Linked DNA regions of Alicycliphilus denitrificans K601. The protein of the gene in region 2 binds, or shares a complex with, the protein of the main gene of each other region. Links are inferred from orthologs where the notes say so. Each region holds a gene or a part of one and is shown on either strand. Other genes may lie near its edges.

The links.
Region 1: the proteins of mnmE (region 2) and mnmG are in contact, whole or in part, in a solved structure (PDB 9HIP), measured with the Escherichia coli proteins. The link is inferred for Alicycliphilus denitrificans K601 from one-to-one orthologs.

Annotation. Positions count from the first base shown.
Region 1 is NC_015422.1:62,787-71,702, forward strand. What follows is about bases 1,135-4,107. They hold mnmG (tRNA uridine-5-carboxymethylaminomethyl(34) synthesis enzyme MnmG), read left to right. Parts: upstream 1,135-1,617; coding sequence 1,618-3,597; downstream 3,598-4,107. Other genes in these bases: ALIDE2_RS00275 (NADPH-dependent FMN reductase), read right to left, coding at 1,135-1,486; ALIDE2_RS00285 (hypothetical protein), read left to right, coding at 3,581-3,820; rsmG (16S rRNA (guanine(527)-N(7))-methyltransferase RsmG), read left to right, coding at 3,813-4,107. Also shown: glutathione transferase GstA, read right to left, coding at 1-572; ALIDE2_RS00270 (YkgJ family cysteine cluster protein), read right to left, coding at 605-901; more of ALIDE2_RS00275, read right to left, coding at 908-1,134; more of rsmG, read left to right, coding at 4,108-4,460; ALIDE2_RS00295 (LysE family translocator), read left to right, coding at 4,497-5,111; ALIDE2_RS00300 (ParA family protein), read left to right, coding at 5,120-5,890; ALIDE2_RS00305 (RBBP9/YdeN family alpha/beta hydrolase), read left to right, coding at 5,975-6,517; ALIDE2_RS00310 (ParB/RepB/Spo0J family partition protein), read left to right, coding at 6,523-7,440; ALIDE2_RS00315 (class I SAM-dependent methyltransferase), read left to right, coding at 7,465-8,244; ALIDE2_RS00320 (peptidoglycan-binding domain-containing protein), read left to right, coding at 8,304-8,916. UniProt on the Escherichia coli protein: NAD-binding protein involved in the addition of a carboxymethylaminomethyl (cmnm) group at the wobble position (U34) of certain tRNAs, forming tRNA-cmnm(5)s(2)U34.
Region 2 is NC_015422.1:4,969,972-4,978,849, forward strand. The notes cover bases 3,104-6,038. They hold mnmE (tRNA uridine-5-carboxymethylaminomethyl(34) synthesis GTPase MnmE), read right to left. Parts: upstream 5,303-6,038; coding sequence 3,905-5,302; downstream 3,104-3,904. Other genes in these bases: ALIDE2_RS23440 (hypothetical protein), read right to left, coding at 3,104-3,214; ALIDE2_RS23445 (Crp/Fnr family transcriptional regulator), read right to left, coding at 3,337-3,822; ALIDE2_RS23455 (amino acid ABC transporter substrate-binding protein), read right to left, coding at 5,380-6,038. Outside these bases: ALIDE2_RS23430 (monovalent cation:proton antiporter family protein), read left to right, coding at 1-1,688; ALIDE2_RS23435 (adenine phosphoribosyltransferase), read left to right, coding at 1,726-2,280; more of ALIDE2_RS23440, read right to left, coding at 2,327-3,103; more of ALIDE2_RS23455, read right to left, coding at 6,039-6,267; ALIDE2_RS23460 (D-amino acid dehydrogenase), read left to right, coding at 6,522-7,733; ALIDE2_RS23465 (LysR substrate-binding domain-containing protein), read right to left, coding at 7,737-8,642; ALIDE2_RS23470 (aspartate/glutamate racemase family protein), read right to left, coding at 8,671-8,878. UniProt on the Escherichia coli protein: Exhibits a very high intrinsic GTPase hydrolysis rate. Involved in the addition of a carboxymethylaminomethyl (cmnm) group at the wobble position (U34) of certain tRNAs, forming tRNA-cmnm(5)s(2)U34.

The DNA.
Region 1 (8,916 bases), 4.9 Mb from region 2 along the record:
ACTGCGGGGCGGGCGCCGATGCGTTCGCGGTAGGCGGCCAGGTTCTTCAGTTGCGAGATGTCCAGGCCGACGAATTGCGCCCAGTTGGTCACGGTGAACAGGTAGGCGTCTGCCACGGTGAAATGATCGCCCATCAGGTACTGCTTGCCCGCGAGTTCGCCGTCGACCCACTGCAGCCGGGACAGCAGGCGCTGCTTGAGCTGGGGCTTGTACTCCTCCGGCGTGCCGGGTGCGAACAGCGGCCCGAAGCCCTTGTGCACCTCGGTGCCGATGAAGGACAGCCATTCCTGCAGGCGGTAACGCGCCAGCGTGCCGGGGGCAGGGGCCAGGTTCTTCTGCGGCGCCTGGTCGGCCAGGTACTGCACGATGGCCGGGCCCTCGCGCAGGCGCGTGCCGTCGTCCAGCTCCAGCACCGGCACGTAGCCCAGGGGGTTGATGCTGTAGAAGTCGGTGCCGTCGGCCAGCTTGTGCGTCTTGGTGCTGGCCAGCACGGGCTCGTAGGCTAGGCCGGCTTCGTGCAGCACGATGTGGGGCGAGAGCGAGCAGGCGCCAGGGGAGTAGTACAGCTTCATGGTGAGAGTCCTAGTTGACGAAGGCTTCAATGCTATGCCTTGCGCATGGCCTTTGCAGCCGAAGTGTACGGGGCGCCGGGCTGCGTCAGGCGTTCCAGCCGCGACAGAATGGATTCGGCCTCCTGGCGCGAGCCGCCGCACATGGCGGGGTGGGGCTGCAGCGATGCGCATACCGGCGGGCGCCCGGGGTGGCCGAAGATGCGGCAGCGCGCGTCGTCGTCCAGCTGCACGCACCGCACGCCTGCCGGCTTTCCGCCGGGCCTCCCCGGGATGGGGCTGGAGATGGACGGCGCGGTGCAGCAGGCGCCGCAGCCGGGGCGGTAGTCCATCCGGTGTCAGGCGCAGAGGCGCTGCGCAGCCCACAGCACCTGATCGACCACGGCGCGCACTTGCTGGCGCTGCGCCTCGTCGGCCAGGTCGTCGCCGGCATCGAAGGCGCTGGCGGCACGTGCCAGGGCGTAGTTGCGCGGCGCCAGCCAGCAGCCCAGGTTGACGAGCAGCGGCGCCAGATGGCTCTGCGAGCGCAGGCCGCCCAGCGCGCCGTTGGACGCGCTGAGCACGCCCACCACCTTGCCGGCGAAGGGGCGTGTCACGTCGGTCCAGACCGGATGCCCGGCGACGGGGCTGGAGGCCCAATCGATGGTGTTCTTGAGCAGGCCGGTGTAGCTGCCGTTGTATTCGGGCGAGCAGATGATCCAGGCGGGGTGGGCATCCAGGATTTCCTTGAGCCGGATCACGTCGGGCGGCGTGCCGCGCGCCTCCAGGTCAGCGTTGTACATCGGGATGTCCAGGTCCGACAGCTCCAGCAGCGTGACCTCGGCGCCGGCGTCGCGGCCCATGCGGGCGGCGATGCGGGCCAGGCGCCGGTTGAACGATTGTTGGCGGGTGCTGCCCGCGAAGACGAGGAGTTTCATGGGGCCGGATTGAAGCACAGACCCGGCGCCGGAATCCTGCAATGGTTTCACGTGAAACACGGGCAGGAGCAACGCAGATGGACAAAGATGGGAAAATTGCGAGCTTTCCCTTGCCGTGCCCGTTTCGTCCCATGCTCTACCCCCAGGAATTTGATGTCATCGTCGTCGGCGGCGGCCATGCCGGTACTGAGGCCGCGCTGGCTGCGGCGCGCATGGGCTGCCGGACCTTGCTACTGACCCACAACATAGAGACCCTGGGGCAGATGAGCTGCAACCCCAGCATCGGCGGCATCGGCAAGGGCCACCTCGTGAAGGAGGTGGATGCGCTGGGCGGCGCCATGGCGCTGGCGACCGACGAGGGCGGCATCCAGTTCCGCATCCTCAACAGCAGCAAGGGTCCGGCCGTGCGCGCCACCAGGGCGCAGGCCGACCGCATCCTCTACAAGGCCGCCATCCGCCGCATGCTGGAGAACCAGCCCAATCTGTGGCTGTTCCAGCAGGCCGTGGACGACCTGATGGTGGAGGGCGACCGCGTGGCGGGCGCCGTCACCCAGATCGGTCTGCGCTTTCGCGCGCGCGCCGTGGTGCTCACGGCCGGCACCTTCCTGGACGGCAGGATCCATGTGGGCCTGAACAACTACGCGGCCGGCCGCGCGGGCGATCCGCCGGCCGTGAGCCTGTCGGCCCGGCTCAAGGAGCTGAAGCTGCCGCAGGGGCGCCTGAAGACCGGCACGCCGCCGCGCATCGACGGGCGCAGCATCGACTTCTCGCAGTGCGAGGAGCAGCCCGGCGACGGCATGCCCGGCGGCGTGAACGAGGGTGTGCTGCCCGTGTTCAGCTTCATGGGAAGCACGGTGATGCACCCGCGCCAGGTGCCGTGCTGGATCACGCACACCAACGCGCGCACGCACGAGATCATCCGCAGCGGCTTCGACCGCAGCCCCATGTTCACGGGCAAGATCGAGGGCGTGGGCCCGCGCTACTGCCCCAGCGTGGAGGATAAGATCAATCGCTTCGCCGACAAGGAAAGCCACCAGATCTTCCTGGAACCCGAGGGCTTGACCACGCACGAGTTCTACCCCAACGGCATCTCCACCAGCCTGCCGTTCGACATTCAGTACGCGCTGGTGCGCTCCATGCGCGGCCTGGAGAACGCCCACATCCTGCGTCCCGGCTACGCCATCGAGTACGACTACTTCGACCCGCGTTCGCTCAAGAGCAGCTTCGAGACGCGGCAGATCCAGGGGCTCTTCTTCGCCGGGCAGATCAACGGCACCACGGGCTACGAGGAGGCCGCCGCCCAGGGCCTGTTCGCTGGCCTGAACGCGGCCCTGCAGTGCCGGGGCGAGGCGCCCTGGCTGCCGCGCAGGGACGAGGCCTACCTGGGCGTGCTGGTGGACGACTTGGTGACCAAGGGCGTGACTGAGCCTTATCGCATGTTCACCAGCCGCGCCGAGTTCCGCCTGCAGCTGCGCGAGGACAACGCCGACATGCGCCTGACCGAGGCGGGGCGCCGCATGGGGCTGGTCGATGACGCGCGCTGGGACGCCTTCGCGGCCAAGCGCGACGCGGTTTCACGTGAAACAGAGCGTCTCAAGAGCACCTGGGTGAACCCGCGCATCCTTGCTGCGGCCGAGGCCGAGCGCGTGCTGGGCAAGGCCATCGACCACGAATACAACCTGTTCGACCTGCTGCGTCGCCCGGACGTGGACTATGCACGCCTCATGAGCCTGGATGGCGGCAAGTACGCCAGTGGCGATGTTTCACGTGAAACCCTGGGCGCCTTGAGCGAGCCGGTGATCGAGCAGGTGGAGATCGCGGCCAAGTACGCGGGCTATATCGACCGCCAGAAGGACGAGGTGCAGCGCGCCGCGCACTACGAGCAGTTGCGCCTGCCGCCCGAGCTGGACTACATGCAGGTGTCGGCCCTGTCCATCGAGGTGCGGCAGAAGCTGCAGAAGCACCGGCCCGAGACCCTGGGCCAGGCCTCGCGCATCTCGGGTGTGACGCCGGCGGCCATCTCGCTGCTGCTCGTGCACCTGAAGAAGGGCGGGTTCAAGGGCTTCGCGCAGCCGGCGCCCACGGGGGAGGGCCATGTCGTTTCCGCTTGAAGAAAGAAGGGCGCTGCTGGCCTGCAAGGGCGTGGGGGCGGCGGTGGTGGCCCGCCTGGAGCAGATGGGCTACGGATCCCTGGCGCACCTGGCCAAGGCCAATACCCCGGACATTCTGGCGGCGGGTGCCAGGTTGACGGGATCGAGCTGCTGGAAGAACAGCTCCCAGGCGCGCGCCGCCATCGACGCCGCGCTGGCGCTGGCCCGGAGCCGCCATGGTTGATGCTGCGCCGCTGCGCCAGGGCGTGCAGGCCCTCGGCCTGGACTTGACGGAAGAACAGATCGCCCGCCTGCTCGACTTCCTGGCCCTGCTGCAGAAGTGGAACAAGGTCTACAACCTCACGGCCGTGCGTGACCCGCAGGAGATGCTCACGCACCACCTGCTCGACAGCCTGGCTGCCGTGGCGCCCCTGCGGCGCCACTTGGCGCAGCAGGGCGGGGCGGGGCGGCGCCTGCTGGACGTGGGCAGCGGCGGCGGCCTGCCGGGCGTGGTGTTCGCCATCTGCTGTCCCGATCTGGACGTGAGCTGCGTGGACACCGTGGCCAAGAAGGCGGCATTCATCCAGCAGGCGGCGGCCGCGCTGGGCCTCAGGAACCTGCATGGCATCCACGCGCGCGTGGAAACGCTGGCCGGCCCGTTCGACGTGGTGAGCTGCCGAGCCTTCGCCTCGCTGCCGGATTTCGTGAACTGGTCGCGCCAGGTGCTGGCGCCGCACGCCGTGTGGCTGGCCATGAAGGGCAGGCACCCGCAGGACGAGATCGCCGCGCTGCCCGTAGGCGTGCAGGTGTTTCACGTGGAACAACTCGCCGTGCCGGGGCTGGATGCCGAGCGCTGCATCGTCTGGATGCGGCCCGTGGCTTAAACTCGGGCTCCTCTCCCCGCTGCTAGGCGCTCCCACATGTTCGGCATTGCAGACTACGGCGCATTCGTCGCCGCCATCGTGTTGTTCCTGGCCATTCCCGGGCCGGGCAACCTGGCGCTCATCACCTCCACCGGCAAGGGCGGCGTGCGCGCCGGTCTGGCCGCATGCCTGGGCGTGATCGCGGCCGACCAGGTCCTCATGTGGGCGGCCGTGGCGGGCGTGGCCGGCCTGCTGGCGGCCTACCCGGCGGCCTTCCATGCCGTGCAGTGGCTGGGCGCCGTCTACCTGGGCTGGATGGGCTACAAGATGCTCACGGCCAGGCCGGGCGATGCGCCGGTGCTGCGCATAGAGCCGCGCCACTATTTCCGTCAGGGCGCCGTCATCACGCTGCTCAATCCCAAGGCCATCGTGTTCTACATGGCCTTTTTCCCGCTGTTCGTGAACCCGGCCACGCACCGCGGCCTGGCCACCTTCGCGGCCATGGCGGCCACCATCGCGGCGCTCACCTTCCTGTACAGCCTGGTCGTGGTGCTGCTCACGCATCACCTGGCCGAGCGCATGCGCGCGAACCCCATGGTGGTGCGCGTGCTGGAAAAGACCGCGGGCACCTTCCTTATCGGCTTCGGCATCAAGCTGGCCATTTCGAAATAAAGACCGGCATGGCCAAGATCTTCTGCATTGCCAACCAGAAGGGTGGCGTGGGCAAGACCACCACCTCCGTCAACCTCGCCGCGGGCCTGGCCAAGATAGGCCAGCGCGTGCTGCTCGTGGACCTGGATCCGCAGGGCAATGCCACGATGGGTTCGGGCGTGGACAAGCGCCAGCTCGCGCTCAGCGTGTACGACGTGCTGCTCGAATCGAGCTCCATCAAGGAGGCCGCCGTGCCGGCCGAGCAATGCGGCTACCACGTGCTGGGCGCCAACCGCGAGCTGGCCGGCGCCGAGGTCGAGCTCGTTGCGCTGGAGCACCGCGAGCGCCGCCTGAAGGCCGCGCTGGCCGAGGTGGACCAGGACTACGACTTCGTGCTCATCGACTGCCCGCCGTCGCTCTCCATGCTCACGCTCAACGGCCTGTGCAGCGCGCACGGCGTCATCGTGCCCATGCAGTGCGAGTACTTCGCGCTCGAAGGCCTGACGGACCTCGTCAACACCATCAAGCAGGTGCATGCCAACCTGAACCGCGACCTGCAGATCATCGGCCTGCTGCGCGTCATGTTCGACCCGCGCATCACGCTGCAGAGCCAGGTCAGCGCCCAGCTCAAGGACCACTTCGGCGACAAGGTGTTCGACACGGTGATCCCGCGCAACGTGCGCCTGGCCGAGGCGCCCAGCTACGGCCTGCCGGGCGTGGTGTTCGACCCGGTGGCCAAGGGCAGCCAGGCGTTCGTGGACTTCGCGCGCGAGATGGTGCAGCGCATCCAGCGCATGTGATCCTATCCATGGGTTTCAAGCGGAAAATGCCTCCATGGCTTATCAGGCAAGCGCTAGATGCTATATAAAAAATAGTAATACCGCATGCATCCTTTCCAGGTACTCCTTCTGCCCGGCTGGCAGGACTCCGGCCCTGGCCACTGGCAAACCGAGTGGGAGCGCCTGCACGGCTACCGGCGCGTGCAGCAGCACGACTGGACGCGCCCGCTGCGCGGCGACTGGAGCGCGCGCCTGGAGGAGGTGGTGGCCGACGCCCCGGGCGAGGTGCTGCTGGCCGCGCACAGCCTGGGTTGCATACTCGCCGCGTGGTGGGCTGCGCACACGCGCCACGCGCGCAAGGTGCACGGCGCGCTGCTGGTGGCGCCGGGCGACGTGCAACGGCCCGACCTGGCCGCGCAGATCCGCGGCTGGGCGCCCATCGCGCGCCGGCCGCTGCCCTTTCCCGCCGTGCTGGCGGGCAGCCGCGACGACCCGTACTGCGCCTTCGAGCGTGCGCGCGCCATGGCGCAGGACTGGGGCGCGCGCTTCGTCGACCTGGGCGCGCGCGGGCACGTCAACGCCGAATCGGGGCTGGGCGACTGGCCCGAGGGCCATGCGCTGCTGCAAACACTGATAAACAAGGACTGAAGAACATGGTCACCAAGAAACCCAAGGGCCTGGGCCGCGGCCTGGAAGCACTGCTGGGCCCCAAGGTCGCTGACAAGGCCGAGCAGGCCCAGGCCGAGGCGCAGGGCCTGCCCAGCACGCTGGCGCTCGACCAGCTCGTGCCCGGCGTCTACCAGCCGCGCACGCGCATGGACGAGGGCGCGCTGTACGAGCTGGCCGAGAGCATCAGGGCCCAGGGGGTGATGCAGCCCATCCTCGTGCGCCGGCTGGGCAATGGCGAGAACGTCGGCAAGTACGAGATCATCGCCGGCGAGCGGCGCTTCCGCGCTTCCAGGCTCGCGGGCCTGAACGAGGTGCCCGTGCTCGTGCGCGACGTGCCCGATGAGGCCGCCGCCGCCATGGCGCTCATCGAGAACATCCAGCGCGAGGACCTGAACCCGCTGGAGGAGGCCCAGGGCCTGCAGCGCCTCATCCGCGAGTTCGGCCTCACGCACGAGCAGGCGGCCCAGGCCGTGGGCCGCTCGCGCAGCGCGGCCAGCAACCTGCTGCGCCTGCTGAACCTGGCCGAGCCGGTGCAGACCATGCTCATGGCCGGCGACATCGACATGGGCCATGCGCGCGCGCTGCTGGCACTGGACCGTGCCACGCAGATCACGGCGGGCAACCAGATCGCGGCCAGGAAGCTGTCGGTGCGCGAGGCCGAGGGCCTGGTCAAGAAGCTGGGCGCCGAGTTCAACCTCACGCCGCAAAAGCCCAAGAAGGACAAGTCGCGCGACATGAAGCGCATCGAGGAAGAGCTGTCCGACCTGCTCATGGCCGAGGTCGAGGTGCGCGTGAAGAAGCGCGTCAAGCGCGGCAGCCGCACCGAGGAGATGGGCGAGCTGGCCATCGCGTTCGGCTCGCTGGAGGCGCTCAACGGCCTCATCGAGCGCCTGCGCGGCTGACCCGGCGCCTTCTGCCCCCTGCCGATGCGCCTGTCCTGGCCGCTGCCCGCCTTGCTTGCCTGGGGCGTGGCGTGGCTGCTGCACGCCGTGCTGCAGCCGCGCCTGGGCACCCTGGCGTCGTTGCTGGGCGCCACCGGCGTCGGCGTGCTGGCCAGCCTGTGGGGGCAGAGCTGGTGGCGCAGGGCGTTGATCGCGCTGGGCTTTCCGCTGTCGCTCGCGCTCACGGGCGCGGCAGGGTTGCCGGCCTGGGCATGGCTGCTGCCGCTGGCCGTGCTGCTGCTGGTCTACCCCCTGAATGCATGGCGCGACGCGCCTCTGTTCCCCACGCCGCGCGGCGCGCTGCACGGGCTCGACGCCCTGGCGCCGCTGCCGCCGGGCGCGGCCGTGCTCGACGCGGGCTGTGGCCTGGGCGACGGGTTGCTGGCGCTGCGCGCCGCCTATCCCCGGGCGCGGCTGCACGGGCTGGAATGGAGTTGGCCACTCGCTCTGCTGTGCCGCCTGCGCTGCCCCTGGGCGCATGTGCGGCGCGGGGACATCTGGGCGGCCGGCTGGGGCGATTACCAGCTGGTGTACGTGTTCCAGAGGCCCGAAAGCATGGCGCGCGCGGCGGCCAAGGCGCTGGCCGAGATGGCGCCGGGAAGCTGGCTGGTCAGCCTGGCGTTCGAGGTGCCGGGCCTGGCTGCCTGCGCCCGGCTGCCCGGGTTTGCCGGGCAGGGAGTGTGGATCTACCGTATGGGCGCCAGCGCCGCCGCGCCGCGCGGAGCAACAAAAGAATGCGGGGCATCTGCAGATGTAACGCTATGATTTCACGCAATTCAACCGCGCTTATCGAACCATTCACCGTGATAGAGAGGAAGGAAACCATGTCCCGCAAAACCCTGTCCCTGCTGGCGGCCGCCTGCGCCGTCGTCGCCCTTGCCGGATGCGAAACCACCAATATGAAGATGGGGAGCCAGGATGCCAAGACCGTGGCCACCGGCGCGGCTGCGGGAGGCAGCGCCGCCAATGAGAGCAGCCAGCTCGAACGCTGCCAGTCGCCGCTGGGCACGGTGTCGCTGGTCGAGAACCAGGACGCCGGCTGGTACACCATCCTGCGCAACGAATACAAGCTGCCGCCCACGGCCAACCTGCTGCGCCTGCTGATCCAGCAGTCCAACTGCTTCGTCGTGGTGGAGCGCGGCGCGGCCGGCATGCGCGCCATGGACCGCGAGCGCCAGCTCATGGGCTCGGGTGAGATGCGCGGCGGCAGCAATTTCGGCAAGGGCCAGATGGTGGCCTCCGACTATGGCCTGTCGCCCGAAATCATCTTCAGCAACAACGATGCCGGTGGCGTGGGCGGTGCGCTGGGCGGCCTGATCGGCGGCGGCAGGGGGCGTGCGCTGGCGGCCATCGGCGGCAGCCTCAAGACGCGCGAGGCCAGCGCCATGCTGACTCTGGTGGACAACCGTTCGGGCGTGCAGGTGGCGGCCTCCGAGG
Region 2 (8,878 bases):
TGGCCTGCCTGCTGCTGCTCGCGCGGCTGGCCGGCGGCGTGTGGGACATGGGCTGGCAGACGGCGCTGGCGCTCTCCGGCACCCTCGCCATGAGCAGCACGGCCATCGTGGTCAAGCTCGTGTCCGAGCGCGGCGAGCTCGAGAGCGAGCACGGCCGGCGCGTGCTGGGCATCCTGCTTTTCCAGGATCTGGCCGTGGTCCCCATGCTGGTGCTGGTGCCCGCCCTGGGCTCCTCTCCCGAACGCCTGCTGCTGGCCCTGGGCCTGGCGCTGCTCAAGGCCTCGATGCTCGTGGGCGTGCTGCTCGTGGGCGGCCAGCGCGTGATGCGCTGGTGGCTCACGCTGGTGGCACGCAGAAAGAGCGACGAGCTGTTCATGCTCAACCTGCTGCTGGTCACGCTGGGCCTGGCCTGGCTCACCGAGCTGGCCGGGCTGTCGCTGGCGCTGGGCGCCTTCATCGCGGGCGTGCTGGTGTCGGAGACGGAGTACCGCCACCAGGTGGGCACCGACATCCGCCCCTTCCACGACGTGCTGCTGGGCCTGTTTTTCATCACCGTGGGCATGATGCTCGACTGGCACATCCTGCTGGAGCGCTGGGCCCTGGTGCTGGCGCTGCTGGCCGCGCCGCTGCTCATCAAGACCGCCATCATCGTGGCGCTGGCGCGGGGCCTGGGGGCCACCACGGGCGTGGCGCTGCGCACGGCGCTGTACGTGGCGCAGGCGGGCGAGTTCGGCTTCGTGCTGCTGTCGCTGATGCAGGAGCACGCCCTGATGCAGCCCGCGCTCATGAACCCGGTGCTCGCGGCCATGGTGCTGTCGATGCTGGCCACGCCCTTCCTGATCCAGTACAGCAACCGCATCGTCATGAAGCTCGTGGCCAGCGACTGGCTGCAGCAGTCACTGAACGTGACCACCATCGCGCGGCAGGCCATCAATGCCAGCGGCCACGTGCTGATCTGCGGCTACGGGCGCTGCGGCCAGAACCTCGCGCGCATGCTGGAAAGCGAGGGCATCCCCTACATGGCGCTGGACCTCGACCCCGACCGCGTGCGCCAGGCCGCCGCGGCGGGCAACTCGGTGGTCTTCGGCGACGCCACGCGGCTGCAGGCGCTCAAGGCCGCGGGCCTGGCGCGCGCCGCCGCCGTGGCCGTGACCTACCTGGACACGCCCGCCGCCCTCAAGGTGCTGGCCCACGCGCGCACGCATGCGCCCCATGTGCCCGTGGTGGTGCGCACGCAGGACGATTCGCAGCTGGACAGGCTGCAGGCCGCCGGAGCCACCGAGGTCGTGCCCGAGGCCATCGAAGGCTCGCTGATGCTGGCCAGCCACGCCCTGGCCCTGGTGGGCGTGCCCATGCGGCGCGTGCTGCGCCTGGTGCAGGACCAGCGCGAGGCCCGCTACGGCCTGCTGCGCGGCTACTTCCACGGTGCCGACGACGACACGCCCACCGAAAGGGACCAGGAGCGCCTGTACTCCATCACCCTGCCCCCGGGCGCCGCGGCCGTGGGCGCGCAGCTGGCGCACCTTCCCCTGCACGCCATCGGCGCACACCTGGTCAACGTGCGCCGGACCAGCGGCCGCATGTCCACGCCCGACGACGCCATGCCGCTGGCCGAGGGAGACACCCTGGTCCTCTCCGGCCACCCCACGGCCCTGAGCCTGGCAGAAGAGAAACTGCTGCGCGGCTGATTACACTGTCCGCCGGCCCCTCTCGCCCCCACCGCCCATGCACAGCCTCAGCGTCACCGACTACCTGCGCCAGCACATCCGCACCGTGCCCGACTGGCCGGCCCCCGGCGTGCAGTTCCGCGACATCACCCCCCTGCTGCAGGACCCCAAGGTCTTCCGCGTCATGATCGACGCGTTCGTGCACCGCTACATGGACCGCGCCATGCGCCCCGACGTGGTGGCAGGGCTGGACGCGCGCGGCTTCATCCTCGGGGCCGTGGTGGCCTACGAACTCAACGTCGGCTTCGTGCCGATCCGCAAGAAGGGCAAGCTGCCCTTCACCACGGTCGAGGAAACCTACGAGCTGGAGTACGGCAGCGCCACCGTGGAGCTGCATGCCGACGCCGTGAAGCCCGGCGACCGCGTGCTGCTGATCGACGACCTGATCGCCACCGGCGGCACGATGATGGCGGGCAAGAAGCTGCTGGAAAAACTGGGCACCACCGTGATGGAAGGCGCCGCCATCGTCGACCTGCCCGAACTCGGCGGCTCGGCGCGCCTGCGCGCGAGCGGGTTGCCGCTCTACACCCTGGTGGATTTCAGCGGCCGCTGACGCGTACGGGTTTGCAATCAGTCAGAGAACAAGGCGCGAAGCCGTATCAACGCAGGTCGCCGTACTGCGTGGAGCTCAGGTCGGACGAGGGCGCGTCCTGGGTGGGCATCACGGTGTCCTCGAACCCCGTGGAGCCGGTGCTCTTGGGCAGCAGGGGGCCGCTGCGCGTAGCCGTGCCCGGTTCCGCCGCGGGCGCCGGCGCGCGCGCCGCGGCGGCATGCACCAGCGCCTGCTTGAAGGCCGCAACCTCGTCCGCCTCGATGGGCTCGAACCCCGTGGCGGCGCGCGGCGGCGCGACGGGCGCGATCGGCGGCACCAGGGGGGCCGGGCGCGAGGCCGGCGGCACGCCATGCTGGCGCGCAGCAGCCGGCCGGGGAGGCGAGAGGGTGGGCGAGGCCTGCGCCGCGGGCGCGGTGAACTCCGGCACCCTGCTGGCCTGGGGCCGCGCCGCGGAAGCGGCCGGGCCCATGGACACGCCCACCATGATCTGGTCGTTGATGCGCCAATAGACGGCCGGCACGACGATGCCGAAGCGCGACTTGGCGGACTGGGTGATCAGCGCCTCGATCTCGCCCAGGCGCACCATGTCGCTGCTGTATTCCTGCGCCAGATCCATCATCACCAGGAACTGGGCACCGCGCTGGTCCAGTGAAAGCACCTTGAACTTGTAGCCCGCCGACAACACTCCGGCGCGCACCATCGCGTCGCGCACCGTCGTGTACAGCAGCTCGCGCCGCTCCGCGCGCTCGTTCTTGCGCGCCGCGGCCGGATCCTGGGATGCGGAGGGCTCCAGCAAGGGCTTGCCATTGCCATTGCGGCCCGGCGCTGCGGACCCCGCGCCGTTCGCGGCCAGCGGTGCAGGCATCGTATGCGCCTGGCGCTGGCGCGGTGCCTGGGGCTTGGATTTGCGGGTGAACCAGCTGAACAAGGACATGCCATGCCTTCGCAAAGAAGCGCTAAAAATGTCAGCAAGTGTACAGCGCGGTTCATGGTTTGGCATGCCGCCAACCGGCCAGGACGCCGCCACGGGGGCGCCTGGCCCTCCCGCCACCCGGCTCAGGTTGCGGCCACGCGACGGCGGCGGTTGGCCAGGCGCTTGGCGAGCACCGCGCCGACGGCCATGGCCAGTTGCAGCGCCACGACCGGCTGCCGGTTGGCGAGTTCGGAAAAACGCAGCGCCGTCAGGCTCCACAGCTTGCTCGGGGCGCTGGCCTGCACCGTCGCGCTGCGCGGGCGGTGCGAGAAAAACGCCCCCTCGCCCACCACCGAGCCGGCGCCCACGATGGCCAAGCGCAGCCGCTGGTTCTCATTCTCCGAATGCACGCTCAGGCTGCCGCTCTCCACCAGGTACAGGGTGCGGTCGTTCGTGCCCTGCGCAAACAGCACCTGGCCGGCCGGCAGATTCACGGGCTGCAGGTAGGACGACAGCAGGCCCCATTGCTCGCGGCTGAGCACATTGTTCATGCCGTCGTCCGCGGTGGTCTGGCTGATGGCCTCGATCAGGCCCGTCAGATCGACCCTGGGGAAGGGAGTGGTGTTCATCGGGCGCGAACGGTAGCGTGCGCACCGCATCCATACAAGCGGCCATTACCATTGTTTACACATGCATTGCCTTGTCGCTACCTCATTTTCCGATGCAGAAGCTGGAGAAGATGACACCCAGCAGATCGTCGGAGGTGAATTCGCCCGTGATGGCGTTGAGGGCGTTCTGCGCCAGGCGTAGTTCCTCGGCCAGCAGGTCCAGCGCCGGCCCCGTGCTTTCGAGCTGCGCGGCGGCCTCCATGAGGTGCGCGTCCACGGCGCGCAGGGCCTCGATGTGGCGCGCGCGGGCGATGTACACGCCCTCGGCTGCGGACTGCCAGCCCGCGACCCGCAGCAGTTCCCGCCGCAGGGCGTCGAGCCCCTGGCCGGTGCGCGCCGACAGTTGCACCGCCGCCCGGCCCGCCGTGGCGGCCGGTGCCGGGCGGGCAGCGGCGTCGGTCTTGTTCCAGACGTCGATGACCGGCACGCTTTCAGACAGTTTCTGGACCAGGGTGCTTGCTATGAGCGCGTCGGCAGCTATGTATTCGGGAGCATCCAGGCGCGTGAGGTCGTGCAGGAACAGCACGGCATCGGCCTGGGTGATCTCGTCCCAGGCGCGCGCGATGCCGATGCGCTCGACCTCGTCGGCGCTTTCGCGCAGGCCAGCCGTGTCGATGATGTGCAGCGGAACGCCCTCGATCTGTATGGTCTGCTGAACCTTGTCGCGCGTGGTGCCCGCGATGGGGGTGACGATGGCCAGCTCCGCCCCGGCGAGCGCATTGAGCAGCGAGCTCTTGCCCGCGTTCGGCTGGCCCGCGATGACCACCTTGATGCCTTCGCGCAGCAGCGCGCCCTGGCTGGCGCGCTGCATCACGGCGGCCAGCGTCTGCTGCAGGTTCGATAGCTGCCCGCGCGCGTCTGCCTTGCGCAGGAAGTCGATTTCCTCCTCTGGGAAGTCGAGCGTGGCCTCGACCAGCATGCGCAGGTGCACGAGCGCGTCGCGCAGGCCGTGGATCTCCTGCGAGAACGCGCCCGACAGCGACCGGCCCGCGCTGCGCGCCGCGGCCTCGGTGCTGGCGTCTATCAGGTCGGCGATGGCCTCGGCCTGGGCCAGGTCGAGCTTGTCGTTGAGGAAGGCGCGCTCGGTGAATTCGCCCGGCTCGGCCAGGCGCAGGCGCGGCAGCACGGCTTGCGCCGCCTCCAGGCAGCGCGCCAGCAACAGCTGCAGCACCACGGGGCCACCGTGGGCCTGCAGCTCCAGCACGTCCTCGCCCGTGTAGCTGTGCGGCGCGGGGAAGAACAGCGCCAAGCCCTGGTCGATGGACCGGCCCGCGGCATCGGGAAAGGGCAGGTAATGCGCCTGGCGGGGCTGCAGCGATCTCCCGAGCAGGCCCTGCACGAAGGGCGCGAGCCCCCGGCCCGACACGCGCACGATGCCCACGGCCCCGCGCCCGGGGGCGGTGGCGATGGCAGCGATGGGGTCCTGGTGGCGGGCGAGCATGGGCGGGGCTTTCAGCAGGGCAGTGATCCGAGCGCCGCATTATTGACGCTGGCGCACCCCGCGCCACCCGCCTGGACTCACATGGCGGGCTTGTCGCTTTGCGCCGTGAGGTTGTCCTTGAGCTCCTGGCTCATGGGCAGGCCGATCACCTGGCCCTTGGGCGGGATCGGCGACATGAACCACTTGGTGTAGAGCTTCTCGAACTCGCCCGACTTCATCATGCCACCGATCACGCCGTTGACCAGCTTCTGGAACTGCGGATCGTCCTTGCGCATCATGCAGGCGTAGGGCTCGACCTGCAGCGCATCGCCCACCACGTCCCAGTCGGCGGGGTTGCGCGCGTTGTTCTTCAGGCCGAACAGCAGGATGTCGTCCATGGCGAACGCCTCGGCGCGGCCGGCGTCCACGAGCAGCATGGAGTCGTCATGGTCCTTGCCGAGCACGATGTCGAAGTCCAGGTTGTTGTCCTTGCTGTACTTGCGTATCACCTGGGCGTTGGTCGTGCCCGTGGTGCTGGACACCTTCTTCCTCGCCAGGTCGGCCCAGTTCTTGATGCCGGAATTCTTCTTCACGAGCAGGCGCGTGCCGGTATAGAAGTAGTTGATGGCGAACTGCACGTCCTTGCCGCGCACCGCATTGTTGGTGGTCGATCCGCACTCGATGTCGATGGTGCCGTTCTGCAGCAGCGGGATGCGGTTCTGCGAGGTCACGGCCTGCATGTCCACCTTCAGGCCCGGCTTGTTCAGCTGCTTCTTCACGGCATCGACGATGGCGTTGGTGATCTCCACCGAGAATCCCACCGGGCCGCCCGAGCCCGCGAGGTAGCTGAACGGCACCGAGGATTCGCGGTAGGCCACGGTGATCTTGCCCGTGTCGGCGATCTTCTTGAGGGTGTCGGCCTGGGCGGCGGTGCCGGCCAGGGCGCAGGCGGCCAGCGCTGCGGCCAGGATGGTGGTGGGTTTCATGGCGTCTCCTTTGCTTTATCGAAGTCGTGGTTGCGGTTGCCACGCAAGTCACGACGGTACTGTAGAAAGCCCGCGCCCGCTTGAACAATGCCTTTCGTGGCAGGGGGTATGTGCAAAAGTTATGCGCCGCCGCTGCGGGCCTTGCGCCACGGCCCGCGCATAACTTTCCGTCATGCCCCGCGCCTGCATTGGCATTATTCAATCGCCGGCGCGCGCCCTACATTGGGGCGATCCGCAATCTGCCGAATTTTTCAATGCATGTATGTGTTATGGGCGCGGGCATCGTGGGCCTGGCGACGGCCTACGAGCTCCAGCGCCAGGGAATGCAGGTCACCGTGGTCGACCAGGCCCGGCCCGGCGCGGGCGCCAGCGGGGGCAATGGCGCCCAGCTGAGCTACAGCTATGTGCAGCCCCTGGCCGACTCCGGCATCTGGGCGCAGCTGCCCAAGCTGCTGCTGTCGCCCGATTCGCCGCTCAAGCTGCGCCCGCGGTGGGACCCGCACCAGTGGCGCTGGGGGCTGGATTTCCTGCGCGCCTGCAACCGCCGCGCCTCCGAGCGCGGCACGGCCACGCTGCTGGCCCTGGCCGCGCGCAGCCGCCAGGGCTTCGAGCGCATGCTGGCCGCCGAGCGGCTGGAGTGCGACTTCTCGCGCACGGGCAAGCTGGTGCTGTATGCGACCCAGGCCTCGCTCGACGACGCGCGGCGCCAGCTGGAGCTGCAGCGCGCCTGGGGCTGCGAGCAGGAAGCCGTCACACCCGCGCGCTGCGTGGAGATCGAGCCGGCGCTCGCGCACTACGCGGCGCAGATCGCTGGCGCCATCCACACGCCCAGCGAATGCGCGGCCGACTGCCTGCAGGTCTGCCAGGGGCTGCATGCCCTGCTGCAGGCACGCGGCGTGCGCTTCGTGCTCGGCACGAGGATCACGGCGGTCACCCGGTCCGCGGGCCGCATCGTTGCGGCGCAGACCGATGCGGGCGCCATCGAGGCCGACGCTTTCGTGCTCGCCCTGGGCAGCAGCAGCCACGCGCTGGCGCGCACCCTGGGGTTTGCGCTGCCGGTCTATCCGCTCAAGGGCTACAGCATCACCTTCGATGCCGCCGCCGGGCCCGGCGCGGCGCCCCGCGTGAGCGTGACCGATGCCGCCCGCAAGGTGGTGTTCGCGCGCCTGGGCCGGCGCATGCGCGTGGCCGGCATGGCCGAGCTCGTGGGCTACGGCATGGACATACCGCAGGCGCGCATCGACAGCCTGTGCGCCGCCACGCGCGCCCTGTTCCCGCACAGCGGCATGGGGCGCGACCTGCAGCCCTGGGCCGGCCTGCGCCCGGCCACGCCCACCGGCCTGCCCGTGGTGGGGCGCCACGCACGCGCGCCCGCCAACCTGCTGCTCAACACCGGACACGGCGCGCTGGGTTTCACGCTGGCCTTCGGCACGGCCGCAGCCGTGGCCGAGGCGCTGGCCGGCTGAGCGTCATTCAGCCAGCGCCTGGACGACCACCGTGCGCATGCAGCGCAACATGGCCTCCGCCAGCAGCGATGCCGGGCGGTGCGCCGGGCGCAGCGCCTGCACGGGCACGGCGATGGGCGGCTGCACGGCCAGCACATCGACCTTGTCGCGCTCGGCCGAGGCGGCCGTGCAGGCATCGACCAGGGCGCAGGCCTGGCCATGGTGGGCCAGCGCCAGCGCCGCGTGGTAGGTCTGCACCGTGTAGGGGGCCTGCAGGCTGACCTCGGCCTCCCTGCAGGCATGGTTCACCAAGGTGCCTATGGGGTCGCTGGCCGCCAGGCGCACCAGGGGCTGCTGCGCCAGGTCGGACAGCGCGATGCTCCCGCCCGCCGCCAGCGCCGGGGGCAGCATGCCGCGCGGGGCCACGCACAGCATGCGCGCGTCGGCCAGGTGCTCCTGCACCAGGGAGGGATGGGCGGCGGCGGTGAAGACGAAGCCCAGGTCGGCCTCCTGGCGCAGCAGCGCCGCGACAATCTGCGGCGAATGCAGTGCGTCGATGGTGACGGCCACGCCCGGATACTGGGCGCGGAACACGCGCAGCGCGCGCGGCAGCAGCTCGACGCTGAGCGCGAACACCGTGAGGATGCGCAGCTCGTCGCGGCGCTGCGGGTTCTTCAGGCTGGCGGCCAGGCGCTGCACCTCATCGAGCTGTGCGAACAGCTGCTGCACCTGCGGGTACAGGGTCTGCGCCTCCTGCGTGGGCACGAGCCGGCCCTTGACGCGCTGGAACAGCGCAAACCCGAGCTGCAGCTCGGCATGGGCCAGGATGCGGCTGACGGCCGGCTGGGTGACGTTCATCAGGCGCGCCGCCGCGCTCACGCTGCCCGTAAGCATGACGGCGTTGAAGACTTCGATGTGGCGCAGGCGCATGGGGCGTCACCCTACCCGCTGCAAGACCCTAGGCGCCGTAGGCGCGGCGCGCCAGCGCGCGCGCAAGAATGGCCGTGGGGTCGATCAGCGTCCAGCCCTGCGCCTCGGGCGCCTGCGGCAGGGCCAGCGGGATTTCGGTGCAGGCCATGGCCAGCGCAATGTCGCCATGCTGCGCGCGCAGCGCCTGCCCCACGGCGACGAAGCGCTGCTGCGCCAGCGCCATGTCGCCGGCCTTG